2 regions of the Micrococcus sp. iso_239 genome follow, and region 2 is predicted to be linked to the other one. Evidence: predicted binding sites of a transcription regulator. Region 2 holds the regulator's gene; the other holds the start of a gene.
What was found. Region 2 encodes LexA, which represses DNA repair genes until DNA is damaged. Its sites were predicted from a motif close to TCGAACANNTGTTCGA; they were not measured.
Positions count from the first base shown of each region.

Region 1: the regulator LexA is predicted to act here: its motif matches at 8,563-8,578, upstream of AC0VX2_RS05120 (DUF6504 family protein).

Region 1 covers NZ_CM149672.1:1,083,294-1,097,987, forward strand. Annotated here, with positions in the region: gene AC0VX2_RS05065 (methionine ABC transporter permease) at 1-151, shown strand, start outside; gene AC0VX2_RS05070 (thioesterase family protein) at 240-1,106, shown strand; gene AC0VX2_RS05075 (lipoate--protein ligase family protein) at 1,103-1,873, shown strand; gene AC0VX2_RS05080 (uridine kinase family protein) at 1,905-2,525, opposite strand; gene AC0VX2_RS05085 (MBL fold metallo-hydrolase) at 2,558-3,214, opposite strand; gene AC0VX2_RS05090 (S-(hydroxymethyl)mycothiol dehydrogenase) at 3,214-4,308, opposite strand; gene AC0VX2_RS05095 (hypothetical protein) at 4,622-4,774, shown strand; gene AC0VX2_RS05100 (SOS response-associated peptidase) at 4,776-5,597, shown strand; gene AC0VX2_RS05105 (hypothetical protein) at 5,811-6,680, shown strand; gene AC0VX2_RS05110 (PKD domain-containing protein) at 6,595-7,065, opposite strand; gene AC0VX2_RS05115 (DUF6318 family protein) at 7,539-8,264, opposite strand; gene AC0VX2_RS05120 (DUF6504 family protein) at 8,709-9,035, shown strand; gene AC0VX2_RS05125 (DNA polymerase III subunit alpha) at 9,032-12,730, shown strand; gene thrS (threonine--tRNA ligase) at 12,840-14,694, shown strand, end outside.
Region 2 covers NZ_CM149672.1:754,010-768,703, reverse strand. Annotated here, with positions in the region: gene AC0VX2_RS03565 (histidinol-phosphate transaminase) at 166-1,287, opposite strand; gene AC0VX2_RS03560 (LysM peptidoglycan-binding domain-containing protein) at 1,331-1,705, opposite strand; gene lexA (transcriptional repressor LexA) at 1,997-2,713, shown strand; gene AC0VX2_RS03550 (ATP-dependent DNA helicase) at 2,757-4,856, opposite strand; gene hflX (GTPase HflX) at 4,853-6,493, opposite strand; gene AC0VX2_RS03540 (NAD(P)-binding domain-containing protein) at 6,938-8,101, shown strand; gene AC0VX2_RS03535 (class I SAM-dependent methyltransferase) at 8,127-8,762, shown strand; gene dapF (diaminopimelate epimerase) at 8,820-9,773, opposite strand; gene miaA (tRNA (adenosine(37)-N6)-dimethylallyltransferase MiaA) at 9,783-10,721, opposite strand; gene miaB (tRNA (N6-isopentenyl adenosine(37)-C2)-methylthiotransferase MiaB) at 10,721-12,268, opposite strand; gene AC0VX2_RS03515 (regulatory protein RecX) at 12,308-13,315, opposite strand; gene recA (recombinase RecA) at 13,312-14,376, opposite strand; gene AC0VX2_RS03505 (DUF3046 domain-containing protein) at 14,587-14,694, opposite strand, start outside.

The sequences.
Region 1 (14,694 bases), 330 kb from region 2:
CGGCGGCGGCGTCGGCAACTTCGCCATCGTGGAGGGCTACAACCGGTTCCGCCCGGAGGTCACCTGGCTGGCCGTGATCGTGGTGATCGTGTTCGTCCAGGCGCTGCAGCTGATCGGCAACGGCATCGCCCGCAAGGTCATGCGCCGCTGAACCCCGGCTGGGCCCACGCCAAGATGGCCGGTGACATCCCCGCGGGGAGGTCACCGGCCGTCGTCGTCGTTCTGGCAGACTTCGGCCCATGACCGACATCACCTCCACCCCCGCGACCTCCGTCGCCGACGATCCCCTGGCCTTCTACGTCCGCCTCGACGAGCCCACCGTGGACGCCGACGGCGTCCGGACCTCCCGCGTGCGCTCCACCGTGCACGCCCAGGGCGCATGGCGGGAAGAGGAGATGCACATGGCCGCCGTCTCGGGTCTGCTGCTGCACGAGGTCGCCGCGCACGAGACCACCCCCGGGCTGCGGGTGGGACGGCTCTCCTACGACATCCTGGGCACGCTCTGGTCGGGCGAGCTCGAGGTGGTCACGCGCACCCTGCGTCCGGGCCGCACCATCGAGCTCGTCGAGTCCGTGCTCCACGCCCGGGGCCGCACCGTGCTGACCCTGCGCGCCTGGCTGCTGTCCACCTCGGACACCTCCGCCGTCGCCCAGCTGCCGGACGAGCCCCTCCCGCCGCGCTCGCAGGCGCAGTCGCACAACGCGCTCCACGGATGGGGAGGCGGGTACATCGCCTCCCTCGACGGCGTCGTCCTGCCCGGCCACGGGCCGGGCCACGGCCGGGTGTGGCTCACCACGGACCGCGAGATGGTGGCGGGGGAGAGCACGAGCGACCTGGTGCGCCTGATCAGCCTCACCGATGCGGCCAACGGGATCGCCCCCGCCCTGCCGGCGAAGCCGGGCGGGTGGTTCTTCCCCAACGTGGACCTGCAGATCCACCTGTACCGCGAGCCCACCGGCCACTGGCTCGGCCTCGCGGGGCAGGTCACGGTGGGCCCGGACGGCGTGGGCCTGACCAGCACCGTCCTCCACGACGACGACGGCCCCTTCGCCCACGTCGAGCAGACCCTCACCCTGCGCTCCTGGCCGGTCGAGGGCGGCCTGTGAGCCCAGCTCCCCGGCTGCGCTGGGCCGTGCAGGAGCGGACCCTCGGGGCCGCTGAAGACCTCGACTGGGCCATGGGCGAGCTGGCCGTCTTCCGCGCCGCCGCGGCCGAGGGAAGGGCCCTCGACGATCTGATCCGCGTCTACGTGCCCGAACCGACGGTCGCGTTCGGCCAGCGCGACGCGCGGCTGCCCGGTTTCGCGGCCGCGGCTGCGGCGGCCCGGGCCCACGGCTTCGCGCCGGCGGTGCGCCGGGCCGGCGGGCGGGCGGCGGCCTACCATCACGGCTGCCTGGTGGTGGACCACCTGAGCCAGCAGGAGGACGCGGCACTCACCCAGCAGGCCCGGTTCGCCGAGTTCGCCGACCTGTTCGTGCGGGCGTTCGCGCGCATGGACGTGCCCGCCTCCGTGGGCGAGATCCCGGGGGAGTACTGCCCGGGTGAGTTCTCCGTGCAGGGTCCTGCGCCGACCTACCCGGTGAAGCTGGCCGGCTCCGCGCAGCGCGTGGTGAAGGGGGCGTTCCTGTTCTCCACCCACGTGGTGGTGTCCGACCCCGCCCCGCTGCGGGCCGTGCTCGTCGACGTCTACCGGGAGCTCGGCCTGGACATGGACCCCCGCACGGCGGGCGCGGCCGAGGACGTGCGCCCCGGGGTGAGCGTCCCCGCGTTCGCCGTGGCCCTGCGGGAGGAGTACACGGCGTGGGCCGCCGCCGCCGGGCTCGAGGTCGTGGACGAGCAGCTCGCCGTCCTCACCGCGGGCACCGCCGGCTGAGGGCACGGGCGGCCCGGCTGCGGGCGGCCCGTCAGGCCGTGAGATCCGCGATGATCTCCCGCTTGCGTCGCGGGGTGAAGCCGGCCGCCACGGCCGCCGCCCGGCGCGCCGCGTCCGTCCGGTACAGGGACCAGCCCCGCTGCACGAGGAACGGCACCGGCTTGCGGCGTTCGGCGACGTCGCGCACGAACCGGCGGGCCGCCGTCGTGGTCCGCGCCTGGTCGATGTACCAGGCCGCGTAGCGGACCCTGGCCCGGTCCAGGGCGGCGGGCATGCGCTCAGCGAAGATGCCCTCCGCCACGATCACCCCGCCCGGCTCGAGCGCGACGGTGCTGTGCCCGCGGACGGAGGACGTGGAGATGTCGTAGTCGGGCACGCGCGTGGCGCCCTCCTCGAGCAGTTCGACGACGGCGTCCACGGCCGCCTGCTCATCCCACGTTCCGGGGTGGTCCCAGTCGATCTCACCGTAGGGGGTGCGCGGGAACACGGGGCCGGGCCCGCCCGCGGCGCCGTCGTCGGACTGCGGACGGTAGAACGCATCGAGCGAGAGGTGGGGCCGGCCGTGCCGCCGGGCCAGGTAGGACTTGCCGGAGCCCGACGCGCCGCCGAGCAGGATCACGGAGGGAGGGGGCGAGGCGGGGAGGATGGTCACGGGGGACCATTCTTCCCCACCTCGGCGCGTCCTCAGTGGCCGCGGTCGATCCACTCCTGCAGGTGCGGCTTCTCCGTGCCGATCGTGGTGGAGTCGCCGTGGCCGGTGTGGACCACGGTGGCCTCCGGCAGCGGGAACAGGCGCTCGCGGATGGACTCGATGATCGTGTCGAAGTCCGAGTACGAGCGGCCGGTGGCGCCGGGCCCGCCCTGGAACAGGGTGTCGCCGGAGAACACGACGCCGGTCGGGGCGCCGTCGTCGCCGGCCTCGCCCAGGGCGGGGGCGTACAGGCAGACCGAGCCGGGGGAGTGCCCGGGGGTGTGCAGCACCCGCAGCTCGACGCCGGCCACGCGCAGGACGTCGCCCTCGGCGAGCGCGCCGTCGGGCTCCTCGTCGGGGAAGACGTCGTCCCAGAGCATGCGGTCTGCGGGGTGGAGCAGCACGGGGGCGTCCACCATCTGGCGGAACTCCTGGACCTGGCGGATGTGGTCGTCGTGGCCGTGGGTGAGGACGATGGCCAGCACCTGGCGGCCGTTCACCTTCTTCCAGACGGCCGAGGCGTCATGGGCCGGGTCGATGACGACGCACTGCTCCGCGCCGCCGACGATCCACACGTTGTTGTCCACGTCGAACGTCTCCCCGTCCAGGGAGAACGTGCCGGAGGTGACCAGGTGATCGATGCGCGCCATCAGAGCACCACCACCGAGCGCAGGACGTCGCCGGACTTCATCGTCTCGAAGGCCTCGTTCACCTCGTCCAGGGCGATGGTTTCCGTGACGAACTCGTCCAGCGGCAGGCGGCCCAGGCGGTACTGGTCCACGAGCATGGGGAAGTCGCGCTCCGGCAGGCAGTCGCCGTACCACGAGGACTTCAGCGCGCCGCCGCGGCCGAACACCTCCGGCAGGGGCAGCTTCAGCTCCATGCCGGGGGTGGGCACGCCCACCAGGACGACGCGGCCGGCCAGGTCCCGGGCGTAGAACGCCTGCTCGTAGGTCTCCGGGCGGCCGACCGCCTCGATGACCACGTCGGCGCCGAAGCCGCCGGTCGCCGCGCGGATGGCCTCCACGGGGTCCTCGTCCTTCGAGTTCACGGTGTGGGTGGCGCCGAGCTCCTTGGCCTTGGCGAGCTTCTTGGCGTCGATGTCCACCGCGATGATCGTGGTGGCGCCGGCGAGCTTCGCCCCGGCGATCGCGGCCACGCCGACGCCGCCGCAGCCGATCACGGCCACGGACTCGCCGCGCTTGACCTCGCCGGTGTTGATGGCCGCGCCGATGCCGGCCATGATCCCGCAGCCGAGCAGGCCGACCGCGGCCTGTTCCTCGGGAGTGTCGACGCCGTCGACCTGGGTGCACTGCTTGGCGTGGACGAGCGTCTTGTCCGCGAACGCCCCGATGCCCAGGGCCGGGGACAGCTCCGTGCCGTCCTCGAGGGTCATCTTCTGGGTCGCGTTGTGGGTGTTGAAGCAGTACTTCGGTTCGCCCTTGCGGCACGCGCGGCACTCGCCGCACACGGCGCGCCAGTTGAGGATCACGGTGTCGCCGACCTTGACGTGGTCGACGCCCTCGCCGATCGCGGAGACCACACCCGTGGCCTCGTGGCCGAGCAGGTACGGGTACTCGTCGCCGATCCCGCCCTGCTGGTAGTGCAGATCCGTGTGGCAGACGCCGCAGGTCTTGATGTCGACGACGGCCTCGCCGGGTCCCGGATCGGGGATGACGATGGTCTCGATGGTGACGGGGGCGTCCTTCGCCATGGCGACGACGCCGCGGACCTTCTGGGACACGTTGTTCCTCCTGGTGGTGGGGATCTGCCCGATGCCGCGCATGCGTGGGGCGGCGCGACGTGCGGGCTCGTTCTGCCCATCCCATCACAGGTGTCTGTGCGACGCATCGGTGAGCAGCCGGGGGGCCTGGTGTGTGGTGTCGCCGCGGCGGCCGGGGGAGACTGCAACTTGAGCCGCAACATCGATGTGAACGGAGGGGCGAACCGTGGCACGACATGGCAGAGACGAAGACGAGGCCCACGAGGCTCCAGCCGGGGCTCCGGCCGGTGCCCGGAACGGCACCGGGGCGCTCGCTCAGTGGCGCATCCCACTGGTGGGGCTGCTGATCGGCGTCGGCCTGGGGGTGGTGTTCGGACTGGGCACCGAGAGGCCCTGGGGCACTGTGCTCGGCTGCGCGATGATGGGCTTCGCCCTCGGCATCGCGTGGATGTATGTCGAGCGTGGCCGGGACGGGAGGGACCGCTGACGTGTGCGGCCGCTACGTGATGGCCCGCGCCACGAGCGACCTGGTGGCCCTGGGCGATGCCGAGACGAATGAGGAGCTGGTGCTGCGCCAGAGCTGGAACGTGGCGCCGACAGCCGAGGTGCCGATCCTCGTGGCGCACGCGGACGACGGCGGTGCCGGGGTGACCCGGCGGATCCACGTGGCCCGCTGGGGCCTGGTGCCGCCGTGGGCGAAGGGGCTGTCCGTGGGGTCCCGTGCGTTCAACGCGCGCTCGGAGACCGTGGCCTCCAAGCCGACGTTCCGGGCCGCCGTCCGCGCCCGCCGCTGCGCCGTACCGGCGGAGGGCTACTACGAGTGGAAGACGCCGGAGCCTGGCGCCGAGGGTCCCGACGGGCGGGCCGCGAAGAAGCAGCCCTACTACGTGCACCCGGCCGGGGCCGGGGACGGCGAGGGGCCGGTCATCTGGTTCGCCGGCCTGTACGAGTGGTGGCAGGACCCCGAGGCGAAGGCCGCGGGGGAGGACGCCTGGGTCCTCTCGACGACGATCCTCACCATGGCCGCGCCCGACGCGGACGACGACGATCCGGTGCTCGCCGCACTCGGCCAGCTGCACGACCGGCTGCCCGTGCCCATGGACGCCGAGACGATGGACCGGTGGCTCACCCCGGACACGCTCGGGTCCGCCGAAGAAGCCGACGCCCTCGTGGGCCAGGTGTGCGCCCGCGCGTACGACGTCGCGGCGGGCTGGTCGCTGCGGCCCGTGGAGGGCGCCGTGGGGAACGTCCGGAACAACGGGCCGGAGTTGATCCAGGAGATGAGAGAGCAGCAGGGCACGCTGCTCTGAGGGACGGGGCGACGACGGTGATCGGCCCGTGAGACGCGGGAGCGCGGTGCCGCGGCATCGTGATCGGATCGAGACGGATCCGAGACCGTTCTGAACTCCCCCTGAGAATGGGCTCTGCGTAGCGTGGGTGTCACCGGGCCGGTATGAGCGCCGCATCTTTCGGAGGGGTGCCACGGCGAGGCCGGAGACGGCCATCTCCTGTTCGCCCTGTCCGTGGACGGCACCCCGGTGGCCGCCGCCCTCTACGATGAGGCCGCCGGCACTCCGGAGGGCAACAGAGGCCCCTCTGCCGGGCTCGTCTACGCGTGGGGGGAGCACAGCCTGGCCGACCCCGTGTTCGGGGACAACCCCGAGTGGTTCTTCACGCTGGAGCACGCCGAGTCGGGCGTGCTGCTGCCGTTCCGGTCCGAAGGCCTGGGCGACGACGCGGCGGTCGCGGAACTCTCGTGGGGTCCGCGCTGGGGTGCCCTCTGGCGCGACACCACGGTGGACTCCTTCACCGGGTTTCACTACCTCGCCGACGCGACATACCCGACCGACGACCGCCTCGTCCTCGACTGGTCGCTGGACGGGATGACCAAGAGTGAGGACGTCATCATCACCCAGGACGCGGCGCGGTCCGACGTCTTCGCGCTCGTCGAGTTGCTCGCGGACGGGCAGAAGCCTTGGGCCCTGAACGTGCCGGCGGGGGAGGACGCCCCGTCTCCCGGCGAGGCGGACCCGGTGCCGCCCGCCGAGCAGGAGCCCGTCGACACTCCGGCTCCCGTGGCCGGGGAGGAACCGGGGGAGGGAACGGGCGGGGAGGAGACCCACACGACCCCGGACACGGTCGAGACCGGGCGTGAGGTTCGGCGGGCGCGCTCGGAGCGCTCGCGGGCCTCGGCGCGGGACTCGTGCTCATGGCCCGGGGGCGGGTGCGCCGGGTCTGACACACCCGGCCGACGAGGGGGCCGCGGGGCGGTGGACGGGAGACCGTCGGCCGCCCCGCGGTCTGTGCTCAGCCGGCCGGAGCGGATTCGATGGGGCCGGTGCAGCCCCAGGCTGAGGAGTCGACGCTGCAGTCATCGGCGACATTGCGGGTGATGGTGCGCCAGATATTCGCGGTGACAGGGGCCGAGTCGAGGCTGATGGTGCCCGGGATGAGCACCCACTCGCCCCCGGCCTCCCGGTATTCGCCGATGTACACGGTGGTGAGGCGGACCGTGTACTGCCCGGTGTCCTCGTACACGTGGCTCGTGGGGGTGGGGACGTTGAACTCCGGCTGGCTCTGGCCTGCGACCGAGGTGGTCTTGGTGGGGGACCCATCCCCGTAATCCCAGTGGAAGCTCACCGGCGTGGCGCGGAGTTCGACCTCGACCCCGTTGAGGGTGGTGACGAGCGTGCGCGTCTCGGCGTCTGCGTAGAAGTTCGTCTCCGCATTGCGGATCCCGCGTCCGCCATTGTCCGACCGGATCTCAGGCTCCAGCACGAGGAGCGTGCGGACCTCGTCGATGGAGACGGGCGGGGCGCCGTTGCTGGAGGCCTTGGCCGTCCAACATTTGGGGGCGCCATAGACGGGATTCGCATCAGGTTGACGGGTGTCTATGGTCTGCGCCCGGATCCATGAACCCTCGGGGCAGAAGTTGTCCTCCTGCTCTCGGCAGCTCTCGAAATCCGGATTGCCCAGCTGCCCTGAGAAGCATGCACTGACCGTCTTGTGCTCTAGGTGGGAGTCTCTGCCAGAGTCTCGACTCCTGCTCCCCGCGGTCACAGCACTTTTGCGATCAGGCCTTTTTTCATTACGACAGTGAGACGTTCCATTAAAAGAGTCTGATCGAGCGGAATAATTGATATTCGTTGATTTGCAGGTGGCGGAGGAAGGCGAAGTGACAGCCCAGGCGCCTGTCGCTCCGACACTAGCTAGCGTGATAGCCGCTGCCATAGCAATCAGTGTCTGGTGCTTCATTGAGACGGGTCTCCACCCTCGTAGGTCATTTCATCAATCACCCAGCGGCCGTTGTTGGTGTCGTAGGAGACCTCTACTAGCCAGGGCTGCTTCGACGCATGTGCGACTCGGGCGTCCTCTGGAATGGAGCCATCACTGGAATACCCGGTCCCGTCTTCAGTTGTGATGAGCAACGTCGAGATGTACCCGTTCTCCGACTGTGCAGTGAGCATCGAGTCAATTCGAGGTTCCGTGCCGGTGTACCAGCCACCATCCTTATAAATTCCATCAATGCTGTCGCTACGGACCGAACAGAACTCGCAATACTCGCTGTAGAGAGAGTCGAGGAGTTCCGTGTCTCCGGTCTGCTCGGCGTAGTAGTGCGCGTCCCAGAAATAGCGAATCGCCGCCTCGGCGCCCTCCTTGGTCTCTTCCTTCATGGCGGCGGGCATCTCTGGCTTGGGCACGTTCCGCGCGGGGCCGTCAGCAGACGCGGGCACGTATTCGCCGGACTCGCTCGTTGTGGCCGTGGGGGATGAGCTGACGCCCGCGGTCTCGCTCGTGCTCGCTGGCGCGGACGCCTCGACGGCGGGCTTGGCGGACGAGGGTGACGTCGTCGACGACTCGGCGGGCTCGGACTGCCCGCCGCAGGCGGTCAGCGTGAGCGCCAAGGCCACGCTGAGCGTGCCGGCCTGGGCGAATCGGTGGCGGCGCAGGGCGCGCCCGGGTGCGGTGAGAGACATTTCCCCTCCAACTGGATGTCCGTCGTGTGTCCGCGCCTCCCGCGCTGATCCCGCAGTGCGGTGCCCGTGGCAGGCGAGGCCCGGTTGGTTCGGAGTATACGCAGGCGGATTGTGGTCCTGCTCGCATTGTCCACAGGACCGTGCCGGCGCACTTCTTCCGGCCCAAGAGACGATTTTCTCGTGCATGTGCGCCCCAGGGTCGGGTCGAGGTCCGCGGCCAGGACTCGGTCCCTCCCATCCCGGGGGCGATGCGTCCTTAACGTGTCCGGCGGGCGCCCTACCTTCGCACACATCGCATTCGAACACGTGTTCGAGTACGATCGGGGGTGCGGCCCCACCTTCCCACTTCTTCCCCGCGTCCGGTCCGCCGGACGGGCCGCGCTCCCATCGCCCGACGGCACCCCGTCGTCGGTCCGGTCAGCAGTGCACAGGGAGAGAAGCAGAATGGGAGTCCTCACACAGTCGGTGGCGGTGGAGTGCGGGGCAGACGGTACCCCGCAGGGGCTGCGCTGGAACGGGCGGGACTACGTCCTCGCAGAGCGCCCCGTGCGCTGGTTCGAGCGGCGCCGCTGGTGGGCGGAGGAGGTCCGCGCGGAGAAGGGCCGCGGCGCCGGTCTCGTCGACCACGAGATGTGGCGGCTGCAGGTCCGCCTGGCCCGGGCCGGCGCCGCGCCCCTGCAGACCCTCGACGTCGCCCACCACCTGGACTCCGGCCGGTGGCGGCTCGTGCGCGTCCACGAGCACGCTCAGGACCTGAGGCGGTCGGCATGAGCCAGGCCGCCGCGGCCGGACGCACCGCCGCACCCTTCGCCCACCTGCACGTCGCCTCCGCGTTCAGCGCCCACTATGGGGTCAGCTGGCCCGAGGACCTCGTGGCCGCCGCCGCGGCCGCGGACATGGACCTGCTGGCCTGCACCGACCGGGACGGGCTCTACGGCATGGCCAAGCACGTGGGCGCCTGCCTGCGCCACGGCATCACCCCGATCGTGGGCGTGGACCTGGCCGTCCGGTGGAGCGAGGACGAGAACGCCGGCCGCGTGGTCGTGCTCGCCCGAGGAGGCTGTCATGGCTCCGGCTACCGCTCCCTGTGCGAGCTCGTCTCCGCCGCCCACGCCCGCACCACCGGGGGAGCGGCAGGCGGCAGCCCGTGGGCCAGCGTCGCCGAGCTCGCCGCCGCGGCGGCCGGCCGGGTCCCCACCGCCGCCAACCGAGACAACCCGCCCACCCCCGAGCTGTTCGTCCTCCTCGGCCCGGACTCGGACGTCGGCCGCCACCTGGCCCGCCGCCGGTACGCGGCCGGCCTCGCCGCCCTGCGCCGCTGGAAGGCGGCCCTGCCCGCAGGCAGCCCCCACGCCGACGTCGTCACCCACCTCTCCGCCCCCGGCCGCCGCCTCGACACCGGGCACGCCGTGAAGACCCTCCGCGCCGCCCGCCAGGCCCGCATCCCCGCCGTCCTGACCAACGCCGTGCGCTACGCGGCCCCGGACGGTGCCGCCACCGCGGACGTCCTCGACGCCGTCCGTGCCCTCAGCTCCCTCGACGCCCTCCACGACCTGCAGCCCAACGGACAGGGCTGGCTCAAGTCCACCGCCGCCATGCACCGCATCGCCCACGAGGTCGCCTTCGCCGCCGACGACCGCCCCGCCCCCCTGCTCGAGGCCACCCGCCGCCTCGCCGAGGCCTGCGCACTCGACCCCGAGACCGACCTCGGCTGGGGCGTGCCCCGCGTCCCCGAGGCCGCCGTCATCGGCATCGACGGCCCCCCGGAGCACGTGCTGCGCGAGCGCACCCGCACCGGCCTCCTCGCCCGCTACCCCCACCTCCACACCGGGGGAGGCCTCCCCGGCACCAGCCAGGCGGCCCGAGACCTGCAGGACCGCGCCGAGCACGAGCTCGGCATCATCACCCGACTCGGCTTCTCCTCCTACTTCCTCACCGTGGCCGCCGTCGTCGACCTCATCGAGGGCATGGGCATCCGCGTGGCCGCCCGCGGCTCCGGCGCCTCCTCCCTCGTCAACCACGCCCTGCGCATCTCCCATGTCGACCCCATGGCCAACGGCCTGATCATGGAGCGCTTCCTCTCCACCGACCGCTCCACCCTCCCGGACATCGACATCGACGTGGAGTCCGCCCGCCGCCACGAGATCTACCGCGCCGTCGTCGATCGCTTCGGCGCCGAGCGCACCACCCTCATGAGCATGCAGAACGCCTACCGGGCCCGCGGCGCCGTCCGCGACGCCGGCCTCGCCCTCGGCATGCCCGAACCCGAGGTGGACGCCATCGCCAAGCAGCTCTGGCGCTTCTCCGCCTCGAACTTCCGCGAGGCACTCCAGCGCATGCCCGAACTCGGCGGCCTCTCCCGCCGCATCGAGTCCGGCCGCGCCGAGGGCGACCGCCAGCTGGACCTGCTCGTCGACCTCACCGAACGCCTCGACCGCCTGCCCCGCCACATCTCCATGCACCCCTGCGGCGTCATCCTCGGCGACGCCACCCTGCTGCACCGCACCCCCGTCCAGCCCTCCGGCATGGGCCTGCCCATGAGCCAGTTCGACAAGCACGACATGGACCCCATGGGCTTCCTCAAGCTCGACATCCTCGGCGTGCGCATGCAGTCCGCCATCGCCTACACGATCGCCGAGGTCGAACGCACCACGGGCGAGCGCATCGACCTCGAACAGGTGCCCCTCGACGACCCCGCCACCTACGCGATGATCCGCACCACCCACACCCTCGGCTGCTTCCAGATCGAGTCCCCGGGCCAGCGCGAACTCGTCGGCAAACTCGCCCCCCGCGAGTTCAACGACCTCACCGTGGACATCTCCCTCTTCCGCCCCGGCCCCATGCAGTCCGACATGGTCCGACCCTTCCTTGAACAGCGGCACGGCTGGGCACCCGCCCACTACCCGCACCCCGACCTGCGGCCCGTCCTCGCCGAGACCCACGGGGTCACCGTCTTCCACGAACAGGTCCTGCGCACCATGGACGTCATGACCGGCTGCGGACTGGCCCGCGCCGACGAGCACCGCCGCCTCCTCGGCGGCCCGCAGGAACACCTCGTCGAAGAGGCCTTCCGCACCGGCGCCCTCGCCCGCGGCTACTCCCTCGAAGTCATCGACGAGGTCTGGGCCACCCTCTCCGCCTTCGGCTCCTTCGGCTTCTGCAAGGCCCACGGCGCCGCCTTCGCCGTCCCCACCTACCACTCCGCCTGGCTCAAGACCCACCACCCCGCCGCCTTCATGGCCGCCATCCTCGAACACGACCCCGGCATGTACCCCGCCCGCCTCATGGTCGCCGAGGCCCGCCGCATGGGCATCCCCGTCCTCCCCGTGGACGTCAACGCCTCCTCCCGCCACGTCCACGTCGAATGGGTCCCCGCCCACCCCGAGATCGACGACGGCGCCCCCGGCCGCTGGGGCATCCGCCTGCCCCTCACCAGCCTCTCCGGACTCAGCGAAGCCGAGACCGACCGCCTCGACGCCGGCCGTCCCTACCGCTCCCTCGCCGACGTCCGCGACCGCGCCCGCCCCACCGCCCGCAACCTCGAACGCCTCGCCCAGCTCGGCGCCCTCGACTGCCTCCTCCCACCCGGCGGCGCCTCCCGCACCGACCTCGTCCACCACCTCGAACTCCAGCACTCCACCACCCGCGGCACCGCCCCCGGCCGCACCGCCCCGCGCTCGCGGTCCGCCCGTCCACGGCAGGTGGAGGGCCAGCTGGCCCTGGACCTGCCGGACACCGAGCTCACCGCCCTCGCCCCGCTCTTCCCGGACCCGGGCCCGGCCGCCCGGGTCCGCACCGAGCTGGAGCTCACCGCCCTGGACGTCACCGCCCACCTCATGGACTCCCACGCCCCGTACCTGGACGCGCTCGGCGTCACCCGGGCGAAGGACCTGCTCGGGCTGCGCACGCAGTCCCGGGTGCTCGTGGCCGGGGTGCGCGTGGCCACCCAGACCCCGCCCATGCGCAGCGGCAAGCGGGTGGTGTTCCTCTCCGTGGACGACGGCACCGGCTGCGTGGACGCTTCCTTCTTCACCGAGGCCCAGCACGCCTCCGGGGAGATGCTCTTCTCCGCCCGCCTCCTGCTGATCGAGGGCACCGTCCGGCGCACCGGCGACCGGGCCGTGTCCGTCCAGGCCGTGCGCGCCTGGGACCTGCACCGGCCCGAGACGCTCCCGGACCCCGACTACCTGGACGCCACCCGGCAGCAGTGGCGGGACTGGCTCGCGGCGGACCGCCGAGCCGCCGCCGCGCGCCGCAGCGGCCGGGCGGGCACCGGGGCGCAGCCCCTGCCGGACATCCCGCACCACGGCACGGGCGGCTGGCCCGTGAAGGTGCGTACCGACGTCGGGCCGGCCGGCGGGGCCCGCCCCGGCCGCACGGCACCCGATCGGCCCGCTCCGGAGCACACCCCGATCCCGGTGCCCCACCCGGAGACGTGGGAGCTGCTGCCCACCCCGGACAGATGAGACCGCTCGCCTCCGTGCCCCGCCGTCCGGCCGCGCCCCTAGAATGGGACGCGGCCGACGGTGGCCCCCGTACGCCACCGATCCCGAAGCCAGACCTCGAAGGAGCACCGTGTCGGAGCCGAAGAACATCCTGCTGACCGTGGACGGAGAGCTGCGGGAGGTGACGCACGGCACCACCGGCCTCGACCTCTTCCGCGAGAAGCCGACCACCGCCGTGATGCGGGTGGACGGCCTGCTCTGGGACCTGGCCCGCGAGATCCCCGCCGGCGCGTCCGTCGAGTCGGTGGACATCACGGAGCCCGAGGGCCTCGAGGTGCTGCGGCACTCCACCGCCCACGTGATGGCCCAGGCCGTGCAGCAGCTGCGTCCGGGCGCCAAGCTCGGCATCGGCCCGTACATCACGGACGGCTTCTACTTCGACTTCGACGTCGACGAGCCCTTCACCCCCGAGGACCTCAAGCAGATCTCCTCGCTCATGCAGAAGATCGTGAAGTCCGGCCAGACCTTCCGCCGCCGCGTCGTGGACGAGGAGACCGCCCGCGCCGAGATGGCGGACGAGCCCTACAAGCTCGAGCTGCTCGGCAAGAAGGATGCCGCGGACACCGCCGGCGAGGGCGCCTCCGTGGAGGTCGGGGCCGGGGAGATCACCATCTACGACAACGTGGACCGCAAGACCGGCGACGCCGTGTGGTGCGACCTCTGCCGCGGCCCGCACCTGCCCTCCACCAAGCTCATCGGCAACGGCTTCGCGCTCACCCGCTCCGCCGCCGCCTACTGGCTCGGCAATGAGAAGAACAAGCAGCTGCAGCGCATCTACGGCACCGCCTGGGCCAGCAAGGACGACCTCAAGGCCTACCAGGAGCGCCTCGCCGAGGCCGAGCGCCGCGACCACCGCAAGCTCGGCGCCGAGCTGGATCTCTTCTCCTTCCCGGACGAGCTCGGCTCCGGCCTGCCCGTGTTCCACCCGCGCGGCGGCATCATCCGCAAGGAGATGGAGGACTACTCCCGTCGGCGCCACACCGAGGCCGGCTACGAGTTCGTCTACACCCCGCACATCACCAAGCAGCACCTCTACGAGGTGTCCGGCCACCTCGACTGGTACGCGGACGGCATGTTCCCGCCCATGCACATCGACGAGGTCCGTGATCCCGAGACCGGCGAGATCACGCGCCAGGGGCAGAACTACTACCTCAAGCCGATGAACTGCCCCATGCACAACCTGATCTACCGCTCCCGCGGCCGGTCCTACCGTGAGCTGCCGCTGCGGCTGTTCGAGTTCGGCTCCGTGTACCGGTACGAGAAGTCCGGCGTGGTCCACGGGCTCACGCGCGTGCGCGGCATGACCCAGGACGACGCCCACATCTACTGCACCCGCGAGCAGATGAAGGAGGAGCTGACCACCACGCTCAACTTCGTCCTCGACCTGCTCAAGGACTACGGCCTCAACGACTTCTACCTCGAGCTCTCCACGAAGGACCCGGAGAAGTTCGTCGGCTCCGACGAGATCTGGGAGGAGGCCACCCGCACCCTCGCCGAGGTCGCGGAGGCCTCCGGTCTGCAGCTCGTCCCGGATCCGGGCGGCGCCGCGTTCTACGGCCCGAAGATCTCGGTCCAGGCCCGGGACGCCATCGGCCGTACGTGGCAGATGTCCACCATCCAGCTGGACTTCAACCTGCCCGAGCGCTTCGACCTCGAGTACCAGGCCGCCGACGGCACCCGTCAGCGCCCCGTGATGATCCACCGCGCCCTCTTCGGCTCCATCGAGCGCTTCCTGGGCGTCCTCACCGAGCACTACGCCGGCGCGTTCCCGGCCTGGCTTGCCCCGGAGCAGGTCGTGGCCATCCCGGTGGCCGAGGCATTCAACGACTACCTGGACGACGTCGTCGCGAAGCTGCGTGCCGAGGGGATCCGGGCGCGCCTGGACGACTCCTCGGACCGCTTCCCGAAGAAGATCCGCACCGCGG
Region 2 (14,694 bases):
GAGATCAACTCGGCTGCCACGGGTCCTCCTCGGGCTGGGTCCGCACCGGTCCGGGACGGGTGCGGGGGGATGCGGGTGCGCGCGGCCGGTGCCGGCGGGCCGGGGCGCCGCGCGCGCTGTCCCTATCCTAGGGAGCCGGGCGGACGCCGAGACTCCGGTGACGCCTCAGGACCGGTCCCCGGTCTCGCCGAGGACCTCCGCGAGAGCGGTGAGGAACGCCGTCGTCTCCGCCTCGGTGCCGGCGGTGACGCGCAGGTGGTGCGGGATGCCGACGTCCCGCACGAGGACGCCGCGGTCGAGCAGGCGGCGCCACACGTCGGACGCGTCCTCGAGGTGACCGAAGAAGACGAAGTTCGAGTCGGACACCGAGGGCCTCAGTCCCAGGCCGCGCAGGGTGGAGACGATGCGGTCGCGCTGGGCCTTGATGTCCTCCACGGTGCGCAGCAGCGCGTCCACGTGATCGAGGGCGGCCTCCGCCGTGGCCTGCGTGACCGCGGAGAGGTGGTACGGCAGGCGCACCAGGCGCAGGGCGTCGGCGACGGCGGGGTCCGCGGCCAGGTAGCCCAGGCGCGCGCCGGCCAGGGCGAACGCCTTGGACATGGTGCGCGTGACGATCAGCCGCTCACGGCCGGGCAGGAGGGTGAGGGCGGAGCGGGTGCCGGCGAGGGCGAACTCCGCGTAGGCCTCGTCCACGACGACCATGGCGCCGGGCCCGCCGGCGGCCTCGTTCTGCGCCTGCGCGGCGTACACGGCCTCGATGGTCGCCAGGTCCAGGGCGGTGCCCGTCGGGTTGTTGGGCGAGGCCAGGAAGACGACGTGCGGACGGTGCTCCCGCACCATGGCCGCCGCGTGCTCGGCGCTGAGGGTGTGGTCTTCGGCACGGCCGCCGTCCACGAACACGGTGTCCGTGCCGCCGGCCAGCAGCGGGTACATGGAGTACGAGGGCAGGAAGCTCAGCAGTGTCCGCCCGGGGCCGCCGAAGGCCTGGAGGATCTGCTGCAGGATCTCGTTGGAGCCGTTTCCGGCCCACACGTGGTCCGCCGTGAGGCCGTGGCCGAGGTAGCCGGCGAGCGCACGTCGCAGCCCCGTGAACTCGCGGTCCGGGTAGCGGTTCAGCCCCCCGGCGACGGCCGCGACCCGCTCGGCGATGGCGGTGGCGACCTCCTCCGGCACCGGATGCGTGTTCTCGTTGGTGTTGAGCATGTACGGCACGTCCAGCTGGGGGGCGCCGTAGGGGCTCAGGCCGCGGAGGTTCTCACGCAGGGGCAGAGAGCTGAGGTCGGTCATGGCCGCCAGTCTAGGAAGCGTGGAGGGCGAGGCCCGCCGTGCGTCACCGCGTGGCCGGGACGAACAGCTCCTCGCCCGGCGCGGGGGCCCGGCCCTCGAGCCCGTTGAGCTCGTCGATCGTGGCGATCACCTCGTAGACGTCCGCCTCCGGAGCCACCGTGGTGGCGATGGTCCACAGGCTGTCCCCGGGCATGACCGTGACGGACTGGGTGGCGGGCCCCGCGGTGTCCGCGGACACCGCGGCGGGCGACAGCAGCACACCCAGGAAGAAGGCGGCCGCCAGCGTGGCGGCCACGGCCGCGGCGATCACGGGGATCCCCCGCAGCACGAGGCGGCCGCGGCGGGTCAGACGGATGGTGGCCGGACGCGGCCGCGCCGTCGCGGGCGAGCCGGCGAACTGGGCGGTGGTGAGCGTCATGGTGTCCTCCTCCGGGGCGGATGCCCTCCAGGTGATCGAACATGTGTTCGAATCCGTTCGAATGCCTTTCTAGCACAGGTGTTCGAGACATGCCACGACGAGATCGAACATATCTTTGAAGGAGAGGCGGCTCTCCTCTAGGCTCGAGGCCATGCACGGACGCCCCGGAACGCCCCGGGACCGCCAAGACACAGGCAACCAGCGGGGGCGGACACGGTAAGCGTCCGGACGGCAGCCGGACGCCGGAACACGAGTCCGGCCACCATCACCCCGGGAGAACGGACGGCAGCCATGAGCACCACCGACGATCAGCCGGCGGCGCGCGCGCCGCTCACCGACCGCCAGCGGCGGATCGTGCAGACCATCCGGGACGCGATCGCCGACCACGGCTACCCGCCCTCCATGCGCGAGATCGGCGACGCCGCGGGCCTGGCCTCGCTCTCCTCCGTCACGCACCAGCTGGGCCGTCTCGAGCGGCACGGCTACATCCGGCGCGACCCCGGACGCCCGCGTGCCCTCGAGGTGCTGCTCGACGTGGACGGCACCCCGCTGGGCGAGGCCGCCTCCCCCACCGCTGCGCCGTCGTCGCGGGTCTCCGCGATCCCCGCGTGGCACACCGGCGCAGACGAGGCGGACAGCGTGCCGGTCCCCTGGGTCGGCCGCATCGCGGCGGGCGGCCCGGTCCTGGCTGAGCAGCAGGTCGAGGACGTCATGGCGATCCCGCGACGCCTCACGGGCGAGGGCGAGCTGTTCATGCTGCGCGTCACGGGCGACTCGATGGTGGACGCCGCGATCTGCGACGGCGACTGGGTGGTGGTGCGCCGGCAGGACACGGCGGAGAATGGCGACATCGTCGCGGCCCTCCTCGACGACGAGGCCACCGTGAAGACCTTCCGCCGCCGCGACGGGCACACCTGGCTCCTCCCCCAGAACACGGCCTACGAGCCCATCCTCGGCGATCACGCCACCGTGATGGGGCGGGTCGTCACGGTCCTGCGTTCGCTCTGACCCGCTCCCTCCGGCCGGGCCGACGGCCCGAGGCCGAGCGAGGTCAATCGCCCGAGGCGAGCCGTGCCAGCACCCCGCGGACGACGTCGCGGTCCGTGGTGCGCCAGAAGTCCGGCAGGGCGCTCGTGATGTAGCCGCCGTACCGCTCGGTGGCCAGGCGGGGGTCCAGCACGGCCACCACGCCGCGGTCCGTCACGGAGCGCACGAGGCGCCCGGCGCCCTGGGCCATGCGCACGGCCGCATGCGTGGCGGAGATCCGCATGAACCCGTTGCCGCCGTGCCGGGCGACGTCCCGGGTGCGGGCCTGGGAGAGCGGGTCGTCCGGCCGCGGGAACGGGATGCGGTCGATCACCACGAGCCGCAGCGAGTTCCCCGGCACGTCCACGCCCTGCCACAGGCTCATGGTCCCGAACAGGGACGTGTCCGGCTCCTCGGAGAACTGGCGCACGAGGGCGGAGAGGGTCGCGTCCCCCTGGCACAGGATCGTGGTCTTCGGCCCGAGCCGACGGCGCATCTCGGCGGCGGCGTCCTCGGCCGCCCGGCGCGAGGAGAACAGGCCGAGGGCCCCGCCCCGCGACGCCCTCAGGAGCGCCTCGAGCTCATCCAGGGACTCCGGCGAGGCCGTCCTGCCGGGCCGGGGCAGGTGCCGGGCCACGTAGAGCACCCCCTGACGCGGGTAGTCGAAGGGGCTGCCGACGTCGAGGGCCTCGAACTTCGGGGCGTCCGGACCGGCCAGGCCCACGTCGCCGGCCACCGAGTCGAACCGGCGCTCCCCCGAGCCCACGGTGAGCGTGGCGGAGGTGAGCACCGTCGTCGCCTTGCCGAACAGGCCCTCCCGCAGCTTGCCGGCCACCGAGAGCGGGGCCACGTAGAGCTGGGGCGGGTCGGTCTCGTCCCCCGGCTGCCAGCCCACGCCGGGCTCGAAGTGGCCGGGGCGGGTGGCCCACAGCACCTCGGGGAAGTCGGCCTCGGGCCGGGCGGCGAGCATGCGCTCCACCACCTCGAGGACCTCGAGGATCCGCGAGCGCGCCATCTGCCGTCCGCCGTCGGCGTCGGCCTCCTTGTCCTTGTCCTGGCCGAGGTCGGACAGGCACTGGCGCGCGGCCGTGAGGACGCCGGTGAGGGCCTGCTCCTGCACCTCGTCCGGGCCGGCGGCGATCAGGCCGGACGGGGTGTCCGTGAACGCGCGGTCCAGGGCCGCCCCGGCTTCGATCAGGTCCTCCACGGCCACGGTGGTGTGACGGCGCAGCGAGGTGGCGGCGCCGTGCACGATCGACCCAGACAGCTGCCCGGTGACCGCACCGGTCACCCGGTCCTGCAGCTCGTGGGCCTCGTCCACGACGACGGCCGAGTACGCCGGCAGCACCGCGAGCCCCTCGAAGGCGCTGATGGCGAGCATCGCGTGGTTGGTGACCACGACGTCCGCGTCCGCCGCGTCCGCGCGGGCCCGCTCGGAGAAGCACTCCTCGGCCTGGGGGCAGCGGGACGCGCCGAGGCAGTCGACTGCGGAGACGGAGACCTGCCGCCACGCGCGGTCGGTGACGGGGACCTCGAGGTCGTCGCGGTCACCGGTCTCGGTCTGGTCCGCCCACGCCCGCAGGTACATCACCTCCTTGCCCAACAGGGAGGAGGGCCCGGCGGCGCCGTCCGTGGCGGAGCCGATCATCCCGCCGTCGTCGGCGACCGTGAAGAGGGCCTCCTCGCCCTCGTCCCCGGGGTAGCCGCCGTCCACCTTGTGCCGGCACAGGTAGTTGGAGCGGCCCTTGACCAGGGCGACGACGGGCTCGCGAGGCAGCTCGTCCTTGAGCGCCTCGACCAGCCGGGGGGCGTCCCGCTTCATGATCTGGGCCTGCAGCGCGAGCGTGGCCGTGGCGACGACGACGGGGTCCTCCTGCGTCATCGCGTGCTGGATCGCGGGGATCAGGTAGGCCAGGGACTTGCCGGTGCCGGTGCCGGCCTGCACGAGCAGGTGGCGGCGCGACTCGAGGGCGCGCGCCACCTGCAGCACCATCTCCCGCTGTCCCGCGCGGTGCTGGCCGCCGGTGGCCTGGACCGCGGCATCCAGCAGGCGCAGCGCCTCGCGCTCGTGCTCCGTGCGCGGCTGCGCGCCGCCCGCCCCGGCCTCCTGCTCCTCCTCGCTCACGACGCGTCCGCCTCCACGACGAACTCGGCGAAGTCCGGCGCGATGTCCTCACGGACCAGCACGGACAGGCGGGTGCCGCCCTCCTCGTAACCCTCGGCCAGGATCTCCGCGTCCGCCGAGTGGAGGCGGGAGACCAGCTCACCCCGGGTGAACGGGATCAGCAGTTCGAGCCGCACGTCCGGCCGCGGGATGGTGGCCGCGATGGCGCGCTCGAGCTCGTCGATGCCCTCGCCGGTGCGCGCGGAGACCACCACGGCGTGGGGCTCCTTGGACCGGATCCGGGCGACGACGGCCGGGTCCGCGGCGTCCGCCTTGTTCAGCACGATGATCTCGGGGATCCGGTGCGCGTCCACCTCCGCGAACACGGAGCGCACCGCGGCGATCTGGCCCTCGGGATCCGGGTGCGAGCCGTCCACGACGTGCAGGATGACGTCCGCGTCCGCGACCTCCTCGAGGGTGGAGCGGAACGCCTCGACCAGCTGCGTGGGCAGGTTCCGCACGAAGCCGACCGTGTCCGAGAGGGTGTAGCCGATGCCGTCCGGCGTCATGGCCTTGCGCACGGTGGGGTCCAGCGTGGCGAACAGGGCGTTCTCCACGAGCACCCCGGCGTGGGTGAGGCGGTTGAGCAGGGACGACTTCCCGGCGTTGGTGTACCCGGCGATCGCCACGGACGGCACCCGGTTGCGACGACGGTTGGCGCGCTTGGCCTCCCGGGCCGGCTTCATCCCGGCGATGTCCCGGCGCAGCTTCGCCATGCGGGTGCGGATGCGGCGGCGGTCCAGCTCGATCTTGGTCTCACCGGGTCCACGGGAGCCGATGCCCTCGCCGGCGGCGGCACGGCCGCCGGCCTGCCGGGACATGGACTCGCCCCAGCCGCGCAGGCGCGGCAGCAGGTACTCGAGCTGCGCGAGCTCGACCTGGGCGCGGCCCTCACGCGAGCTCGCGTGCTGGGCGAAGATGTCCAGGATCAGCGCGGTCCGGTCGATCACCTTCACCCGCACCACGTCCTCCAGCGCGCGACGCTGAGACGGGGCGAGCTCGGAGTCCACCACCACGGTGTCCGCACCGGAGAGCGCCACGATCTCGGCGAGCTCCTGCGCCTTGCCCTTGCCGAGGAACGTGGCCGGGTCCGGGGTGGCGCGGCGCTGGATGACGCCGTCGAGCACCTCCGAGCCCGCGGTCTCGGCGAGCGCGGCGAGCTCCCGCAGGGAGTTCTCCGCATCCTCCGCGGAGCCCTCGGTCCAGACGCCCGCCAGCACCACGCGCTCCAGGCGCAGCTGGCGGTACTCGACCTCGGTCATGTCCTCGAGCTCGGTGGACAGACCCTGCACGCGCTTGAGGGAGTGGCGCGCGGCGAGCTCGTCCTGGTCACCGTCGGCGTCCGTGTGCCCGTCCTCGCCCTCGTCCAGGGCGAGTGCACGGCCCGCGAGCGCGCCGGAGCGGTCCGGGGTGCCGGCGTCGGGGGCGTCCTCGTGGTCCGCGACCACACTGTCCGCGGAGCCGCGCCCGGTCGCCTCGCGCTCGGAGGCGCGGCGAGCGTCATCGGCGGCCAGGATGCGGTCGATCACGGCCTGGATCTCGTCCTCGGAGCCGTGGGCGCCCTGGGGGCCGGGGGTGTGCTGGTTCTTCTCAGTCATGGTCTCCTCTGGGCCGCCGCGGTCGGGCGACCCGATCGTCTCAGGGTAGAGGGGTCGGCGGACGCGTTAGGCGGCTGTCCGCAGGGGGCGGACGTGGCGGGTGACGCGCACGGCCGGTTAGGCGGAGGTCGGCGCCGCGCTGCGACGATCTCGCGGCGGCTCCGTCGGCATGGGGAAGGTGAGCACGCGGCACCGCAGCCACGAGGTCTCGTCGGCGGGCGTGCAGGGACGGACCACATCGTTCATGGTGGGATCTCCATCAGGTGCCGGGGCGCGCTCGACGGCCTCATCCGAGGCGGGCGCGCGAGGGGGCGGGGGCGGGCAGTGACGCGGGGGCGTCAGCGCAGGAAGATCCACATGGGCGTCGAGTGTACCGGGCGGCGCGTGTGGGCGACAGGGGCCCCGGCGCCCGGTCCGCTGACGACGCGCACGTATCCTGCGGGCATGACCGCGTCCCCCTCCCCCGCCCCGCCGCGGCCCGGCCGGACGGGCCGGGCGACCGTCGTCGTGATCGGCGCGGGCCAGGCGGGGCTGTCCGCCGCCTACCACCTGCGCCGCCGCGGTTTCGTGGGGCTGGGTCCGAACGACGACGGCGCCGCCGGCGTCCCCGACGACGCCCCCGGCACGTTCGTGGTGCTCGACGCGGAGACCGCCCCGGGCGGCGCGTGGCAGCACCGCTGGGACTCGCTCACGATGGCCACCGTCAACCACATCCACGAGCTGCCCGGCGACCCGGTGCCGCCGGCCGACCCGGCCGCGCACGCCAACACCCTGCTGCCGGCCTACTTCGCCGATTACGAGGCACGGTTCGCCCTGCCGATCCGGCGGCCCGTGCGTGTGAGGCGCGTCGAGCGGATCGGCGAGCCGGGACGTGCGCGCGGGTTCTTCGTCCGCACGGACGGGGCGCCGGGCACGTGGCGGGCGGACTTCGTGGTCAACGCGACCGGCACCTGGACGTCCCCACGGTGGCCCTCGGTGCCCGGGATGCGCTCGTTCCGCGGCCGGCAGCTGCACACCCGTGACTACGTGTCCAAGGACGAGTTCGCCGGGCAGCGGGTGGTGATCGTGGGCATGGGCGTCTCGGCGACGCAGCTGCTGGCCGAGATCTCCACGGTCGCGGACACCCTGTGGGTGACCCGCCGCGAGCCGCAGTGGCAGGACTCGGCCGCGCCCGGCGCCCTGGCCGAGTCGGTGCGCGGGGTGGACGAACGGACCCGTGCGGGCCTGCCGCCGGGCTCCGTGGTCGGGGCGACCGGGATGCACCGCTCGTCCTGGGTACGCGAGGCCGAGACGCGAGGCGTGCTGGTGCGCCACCCCATGTTCATGGCCGTCGAGCCGGACGGGGTGCGGATGCCCGACGGCTCGTTCGAACCGGCGGACGTGATCCTCTGGGCCACCGGCTTCCGGCCGGCGATCCGGCACCTCGCTCCGCTGCGGCTGCGCACGCCCGCCGGCGGCATCCGCGTGGCGGGCGGGCGCGCCCTGGACGAGCCGCGCCTGTTCCTCCTCGGCTACGGGCCCTCCCAGTCCACGGTCGGGGCCAACCGCGCCGGGCGCGACGCCGTGCGCGCGATCCTCGCGGACCTGGCCGGGCCGGCGTCGGGCTGAGGGCCGCGACGACCTGCTGGCTACCATGGTCGCCGTGAGCTCCGCATCCCACTACTTCGACGCCGACCCCTCCGCGCCCGAGCGGCGCCGCACCCTGCGGACCCGCCTGGCCGGCCGCGACGTCGAGGTCCAGACGGCCAACGGGATCTTCTCCCCGGACGGTCTGGACAAGGGCACCGCGGCCCTGTTCTCGGCCGTGCCCGCGCCGCCGGCGACGGGCCGGTTCCTCGACGTCGGCGCGGGCTGGGGACCGATCGCCCTCACGCTGGCGCTGCGGTCGCCCGAGGCGGAGGTGACCGCCGTCGAGGTCAACGACCGCTCCCTGCAGCTGACCCGCGACAACGCCGCGGCACTGGGCCTCGACAACGTCGTGGCACTGCGGCCGGAGGACGTCCCCGAGGACGCGGAGTTCGACCTCATCTGGTCCAACCCGCCCATCCGGATCGGCAAGCCGGCACTGCACGCCCTGCTGGAGCGGTGGCTGCCACGCCTGGCCCCCGGCGGCGAGGCCTGGCTGGTGGTGCAGAAGAACCTCGGGGCGGACTCGCTGCTGCCGTGGATCGGCCGGATGCTCGAGGAGCGCGCGCCCGGCCGGTTCACCGCGGAGCGGGCGGACAGCGTCAAGGGCTTCCGGATCCTGCGGGTGGTGCGGGCGCGCTGAGGCGCCGTTTCCCGAACGACAGCGGTTCGTGGCCCGCCGTTTCCCGAACGACAGCGGTCAGGCGGTGAGTTCGCCGTCGAAGACCAGCTCGGCCGGGCCGGAGAGGACCACGTGCTCGGTCCCCTCCGGACCCGGCACGACATCCACGGCCAGCACGCCACCGGGCACCTCGACGAGCCACGAGTCCGAGCCCTGGTCGCCCGACCACGCGCGCATCGCCACAGCCGCCGCGCACGCGCCCGTCCCACAGGACTGGGTCTCGCCCACCCCGCGCTCGTGCACGCGCATCCGCACGCGCCCGACGCCCTCGCGCACGAGCGGCTCGTGCGCGGCCACGAACTCGACGTTCGTGCCGTGCGGCGGGGCGGGGTCCACCTCGGGGGCGCGGCCCAGGTCCAGGCCCTGCAGGTCGGCGAAGGAGGCCAGCGGGACCACGGTGTGGGGGTTGCCCATCGAGATGCTCAGCGCCGGACGCGGATCGGTGAGGCCGTGGGCGAGGACCATCGAGTCCGACGCCGCCTCCTCCGCCAGCTCGGGGTCGAGGTACGACCAGGGGCCCATGTCGATCGCGTAGCCGTGCTCGAGCCGGGTCACGGCCTTCACACCGGCGCGCGTGCCGATGGTGATCGCCCGGCCGGGGGCCAGGTCCACGAGGCCCTTCTCGACCAGGAAGTGCACGAAGACGCGCACCCCGTTGCCGCACATCTCGGCGATCGAGCCGTCGCCGTTGCGGTAGTCCATGAACCACTCGGCCTCGGGGTGCTCGGCGAGCAGCGCCTCACCCTCCGGCAGACGCGCGGACCGCACGGCGCGGATGACGCCGTCGGCGCCGATCCCCCGGTGCCGGTCAGCCAGCCGTGCGACGCGCTGGGCGTCGAGCTGCGTGTTGCCGTCCGGGTCGGCGATCAGCACGAAGTCGTTGCCCGTGCCATGGCCCTTCGTGAACGGCACGCGTGGCGCGCTCGCGTGGAGGGGGTCCTGGGCGGCGGGCGCCGCGGGCTGCTCGGTCATGGGCCCAGTCTAGGTGGCGTCCCCGGCGACGACGGCGAGCGCCTCCGCCACGATGTCCTCGCCCTGCGCGTCGAGCCAGACGACGCGTGGGTCGGCCCGGAACCAGGTCTCCTGGCGTCGGGCGAACCGGCGCGTGGCCACGACGGTCTGCTCGGCCGCCTCCGCCTCGGTGAGCTCGCCGTCGAGGACGGCGAGCATCTGGGCGTAGCCGATCGCGCGGGACGCGGTCGGCCCCTGCCGCAGCCCCTCCGACCCGGGGACGTCGAGGCGGCGGACCTCGTCCAGCAGGCCCCCGGCCAGCATGCGCTCCACCCGGGCCGCGATCCGCTGGTGCAGCTCGGCCCGGTCCAGGCGCAGGCCGAGCTGCACCACGGGGGCGACCTCCGGGGCGTACGTGCGCTCCGGCATGAACGCGGAGAACGGACGGCCCGTCAGCCGGCACACCTCCAGCGCGCGCACGATGCGGCGGGCGTCCTGCAGCCGCTCCGCCGAGACCGGGTCCAGGGCGGCCAGCTCGGCCCTCAGCCCGGCCAGGCCCTCCCGCTGCGCGCGCGCCTCCAGCTCGGTCCGCAGCGCCGGGTCCGTGGGCGGGAAGTCGAGCACGTCCAGCGCCGCCCGCACGTACAGCCCGGAGCCGCCCACGAGGATCGGGGTCCGACCCCGCGCGCGGATCTGGTCGAACAGGTCGCGGGCCGCGGACTGGAAGGCCGCCACCGAGGCCTCCTGGCCGACGTCGAGCACGTCCAGCAGATGGTGCGGGACGCCCTCGCGTTCAGCCGGGGTGACCTTCGCCGTGCCCACGTCCATCCCCCGGTAGAACTGCAGGGCGTCCCCGTTGACCACCTCGCCGTCCAGCGCGTGCGCCAGGGCGACGGCGAGGGCGGACTTGCCCGTCGCCGTCGCCCCGACGACGGCGACGACGGGCGGCCGGGCCGCGGCGGCGGGCATCAGGACCGCGGGCGCAGGGTCGGCATGCCGAGGCTCGTGGCACCGGAGCCGCCCGCCGTGCCGGGGGCCGGCGCGCCGCACGATTCGGCCTGGGCGCGGTCCCACGCATCGCCGGCGCGGGAGCGGCGCAGGACGTAGTCCTGTGCGGTCGGGTCGGCGACGGCGAAGAACGGGTGGGCCTCGGTGACCGTCACGGTGACGAAGTCGCCGGGGCGGGGGGTCTCGGCGCCGGCGGGCACGGAGAAGTGCACGAGCCGGTTGTCGGGTGCGCGCCCGGACAGGCGGCCGCGCTCGGCGGCCTTGGAGCCGGAGTCGGCGGTGACGAGCAGCTCCTGGCGGGTGCCGACGAGCGTGGCCATCTCCTCGGCCGAGATCCGGTCCTGCAGGGCCACGAGGCGCTCGAAGCGCTCCTGGACGACGGCCTTGGGCACCTGGTGGTCCATCTCCCCGGCGGGGGTCCCGGGGCGGATGGAGTACTGGAAGGTGAACGCGGAGGAGAAGCGGGAGGCCTCGACCACGCGCATCGTCTCGGCGAAGTCCTCCTCGGTCTCCCCGGGGAAGCCGACGATGATGTCCGTGGTGATGGCGGCGTGCGGGATGCGCTCGCGCACCTTCTCCAGGATCCGCAGGAACTTCGCGGACCGGTAGGAGCGGCGCATGTCCTTGAGCACCTTGTCCGAGCCCGACTGCAGGGGCATGTGCAGCTGCGGCATGACGTTGGGGGTCTCGGCCATCGCGTCGATGACGTCGTCCGTGAACGCGGCCGGGTGGGGGCTGGTGAAGCGGACGCGTTCGAGTCCCTCGATCTCCCCGCACGCGCGCAGCAGCTTGGCGAACGCGCCGCGGTCGCCGAACTCGACGCCGTAGGTGTTCACGTTCTGGCCCAGCAGCGTGACCTCGACGGCGCCGGCATCGACGAGCGCCTGCACCTCGGCGAGGATCTCCCCGGGGCGGCGGTCCTTCTCCTTGCCGCGCAGCGACGGGACGATGCAGAACGTGCACGTGTTGTTGCAGCCCACGGAGATGGACACCCAGCCGGAGTGCGTGGAGTCCCGCTTGGTGGGCAGGGTGGAGGGGAACACCTCGAGCGACTCGAGGATCTCGATCTCGGCCTCGGCGTTGTGGCGGGAGCGCTCCAGCAGCACGGGCAGGGAGCCGATGTTGTGGGTGCCGAAGACGACGTCCACCCACGGGGCCCTGCGCTGGATGGCGGCCTGGTCCTTCTGGGCGAGGCACCCGCCGACGGCGATCTGCATGCCCGGGTGCGCGTCCTTCACCGCACGCAGGTTGCCGAGGTTGCCGTACAGGCGGTTGTCCGCGTTCTCGCGGACCGCGCACGTGTTGAAGACCACGAGGTCGGCCTGGGCGTCCTCGGCGACCGGGGCGTAGCCGGTGGACTCGAGCAGGCCGGAGATGCGCTCGGAGTCGTGCACGTTCATCTGGCAGCCGAAGGTGCGGACCTCATAGGTCAGGCCCTCGTGCGGGCGCGCGGCGGCGCCGTCCTGCGCGAGCGGGGTGGTGCGGGGGGTGGGGTCCGTCAGAGTCACCGCACCATTCTAGGAACTCCGGGCGCGGCCCGGGTCCGCTCACTCCTCGTGCTCGGCGAGGACCTCCTTCACGACGGCGAACGCGAGGCCGCCGCCGTAGCCCTTGCGTCCCAGCATGCCGACGAGGCGGCGGGTCACCTTGTCCCGCTCGGCCCGGGCCTCCGGCGAGGCACCGCCGGGGACGGTGCGGCCCCGCAGCCGTCGGCGCACGAGGTCGAGGGCGGCGGCCCGTTCGTCCTCGCCGTCGATGGCCTCGAGCGCCTCGGCGGCGATCTCCCGGTCCACGCCCTTCTGCTGGAGCTCGTGCCCGAGGGCACGGCGCGCCAGGCCCTTGCTTCGGTGACGGCTGCGGACCCAGACCTCGGCGAAGGCGGCGTCGTCCACGAGGCGCACCTCCTCGAAGCGGTCGAGGACGCGCTCGATCAGCTCGGGCTCGGCCTGGCGCTCGGCGAGCTTGCGTTCGAGCTGGCCGCGGGAGCGGGGGCCCAGGGCGAGCTGGCGCAGGACGACCTCGCGTGCGGCCTCCTCGCGCTCACGCGGTGCGGTGGGCAGGGGCGCCGGGCCGGGGCGACGTCGGGGGCGGTCGGTCTCGACGGCGGGGCGGGGATCCACGGCCGGGCGTCCCTCGTCGCGAGGACGGCCACGCCGCGGGGGCGTGGTGGCCCGCTTCCGGCCCCGGCGCTCGATGTCCGCCCGGGTGTCCTCGCGCCCGGACCAGGGCAGCGCACGGGGCCCGGCGCCGGGCGCGGGACTGGGCAGGTCGCTCGCGCGAGTCAGCAGGGCCCCGAGATCCGGTGCCGCGCCGGGGGCGGGGTCCGGGACGTCCCCCGCGGGGGTTCCGGCGTCGCGCGCGGGCACGGCGTCCCGCGCGGCGTCCGCGTCGGACGACGTCGGCTCCGGTGCGCCGGCCAGGTCGAGCCACATCCGGCCCACGTCCGAGTCCCGGGCGTCGTCGAACGCGGACGCACCGGAGGCGGAGCCGCTCCGGCCGGTCGTCTCCGACCGGTGGGCGGCCCCGCCTCCGACGTTCCTGCGCGATCGGGTCATCCGGCCGCGGTGTCCCCCGGAACCGCGGTCAGGGCCGGGGCCTCGTCGTCCTCGGCCTCCGGGGCCACGCCGATGCCGAGCTTCGTGAGGATGCGCTCCTCGATCTCGTTGGCGAGGTCCGGGTTGTCCCGGAGGAAGCGACGGGCGTTCTCCTTGCCCTGCCCGAGCTGGTCCCCGTCATAGGTGAACCACGCGCCGGACTTCTTGACGATGCCCTCCTCGACACCCATGTCGATCAGGCCGCCCTCGCGGGAGATGCCGACCCCGTAGAGGATGTCGAACTCGGCCTGCTTGAAGGGCGGGGCCATCTTGTTCTTGACGATCTTCACGCGGGTGCGGTTGCCGACGGGGTTGCCGGCCTCCTTGAGGGTCTCGATGCGGCGGACGTCGATGCGCACGGACGCATAGAACTTGAGCGCCTTGCCGCCCGTGGTGGTCTCCGGGGAGCCGAAGAACACGCCGATCTTCTCGCGCAGCTGGTTGATGAAGATGGCCGTGGTCTTGGTCTGGTGCAGGCGGCCGGTCACCTTGCGCAGCGCCTGGGACATGAGGCGGGCCTGCAGGCCGACGTGGGAGTCGCCCATCTCGCCCTCGATCTCGGCGCGCGGGGTCAGCGCGGCCACGGAGTCGATGACGACGATGTCCAGGGTGCCCGAGGAGACGAGCATGTCCATGATCTCCAGGGCCTGCTCGCCGGTGTCCGGCTGGCTGACCAGCAGGGCGTCCGTGTCCACCCCGAGCTGGCGGGCGTAGACCGGGTCCAGGGCGTGCTCCGCGTCGATGAAGGCCGCGATGCCGCCGTTGCGCTGCGCGTTGGCCACCGCGTGCAGGGCCAGGGTGGTCTTGCCCGAGGACTCCGGGCCGTAGATCTCCACCACGCGGCCGCGCGGCAGGCCGCCGATGCCCAGGGCCACGTCCATGGCCACCGAGCCCGTGGGGATGACCTCGACGGGTGCCTGGGTCTGGTCCCCCAGCCGCATGACGGAACCCTTGCCGAACTGCTTGTCGATCTGGGCGAGAGCGGCCTCGAGGGCCTTCTCGCGATCCGTCACCTTGCTCATCCTTCACCCCTAGCTCTGGTGGTGCTGCCGCGGACGCTGGAGCGCCCGCCTCGGTCATGTCCGTGAATCTACGGGGGGCGGCGGACACGATAAGCGTGGCCGGCCCCGCCTGTGCACGAGATCACCCCGTCGCACTGCTGTGCAGGACTCTACCGCATTCTTCGAACACGTGTTCGAACAGGGGCAGTGCCCCGCCAGCGCGTCGCGGCGTCAGCGTTTCGGCGGCACGTCCCGACCGAGACGCCGCTCCTGGGGGATCTCATGCAGGTCGCAGACCGCCAGCCAGACCCGCCGCGGGTCCACGCCGGCGGCGAGCGC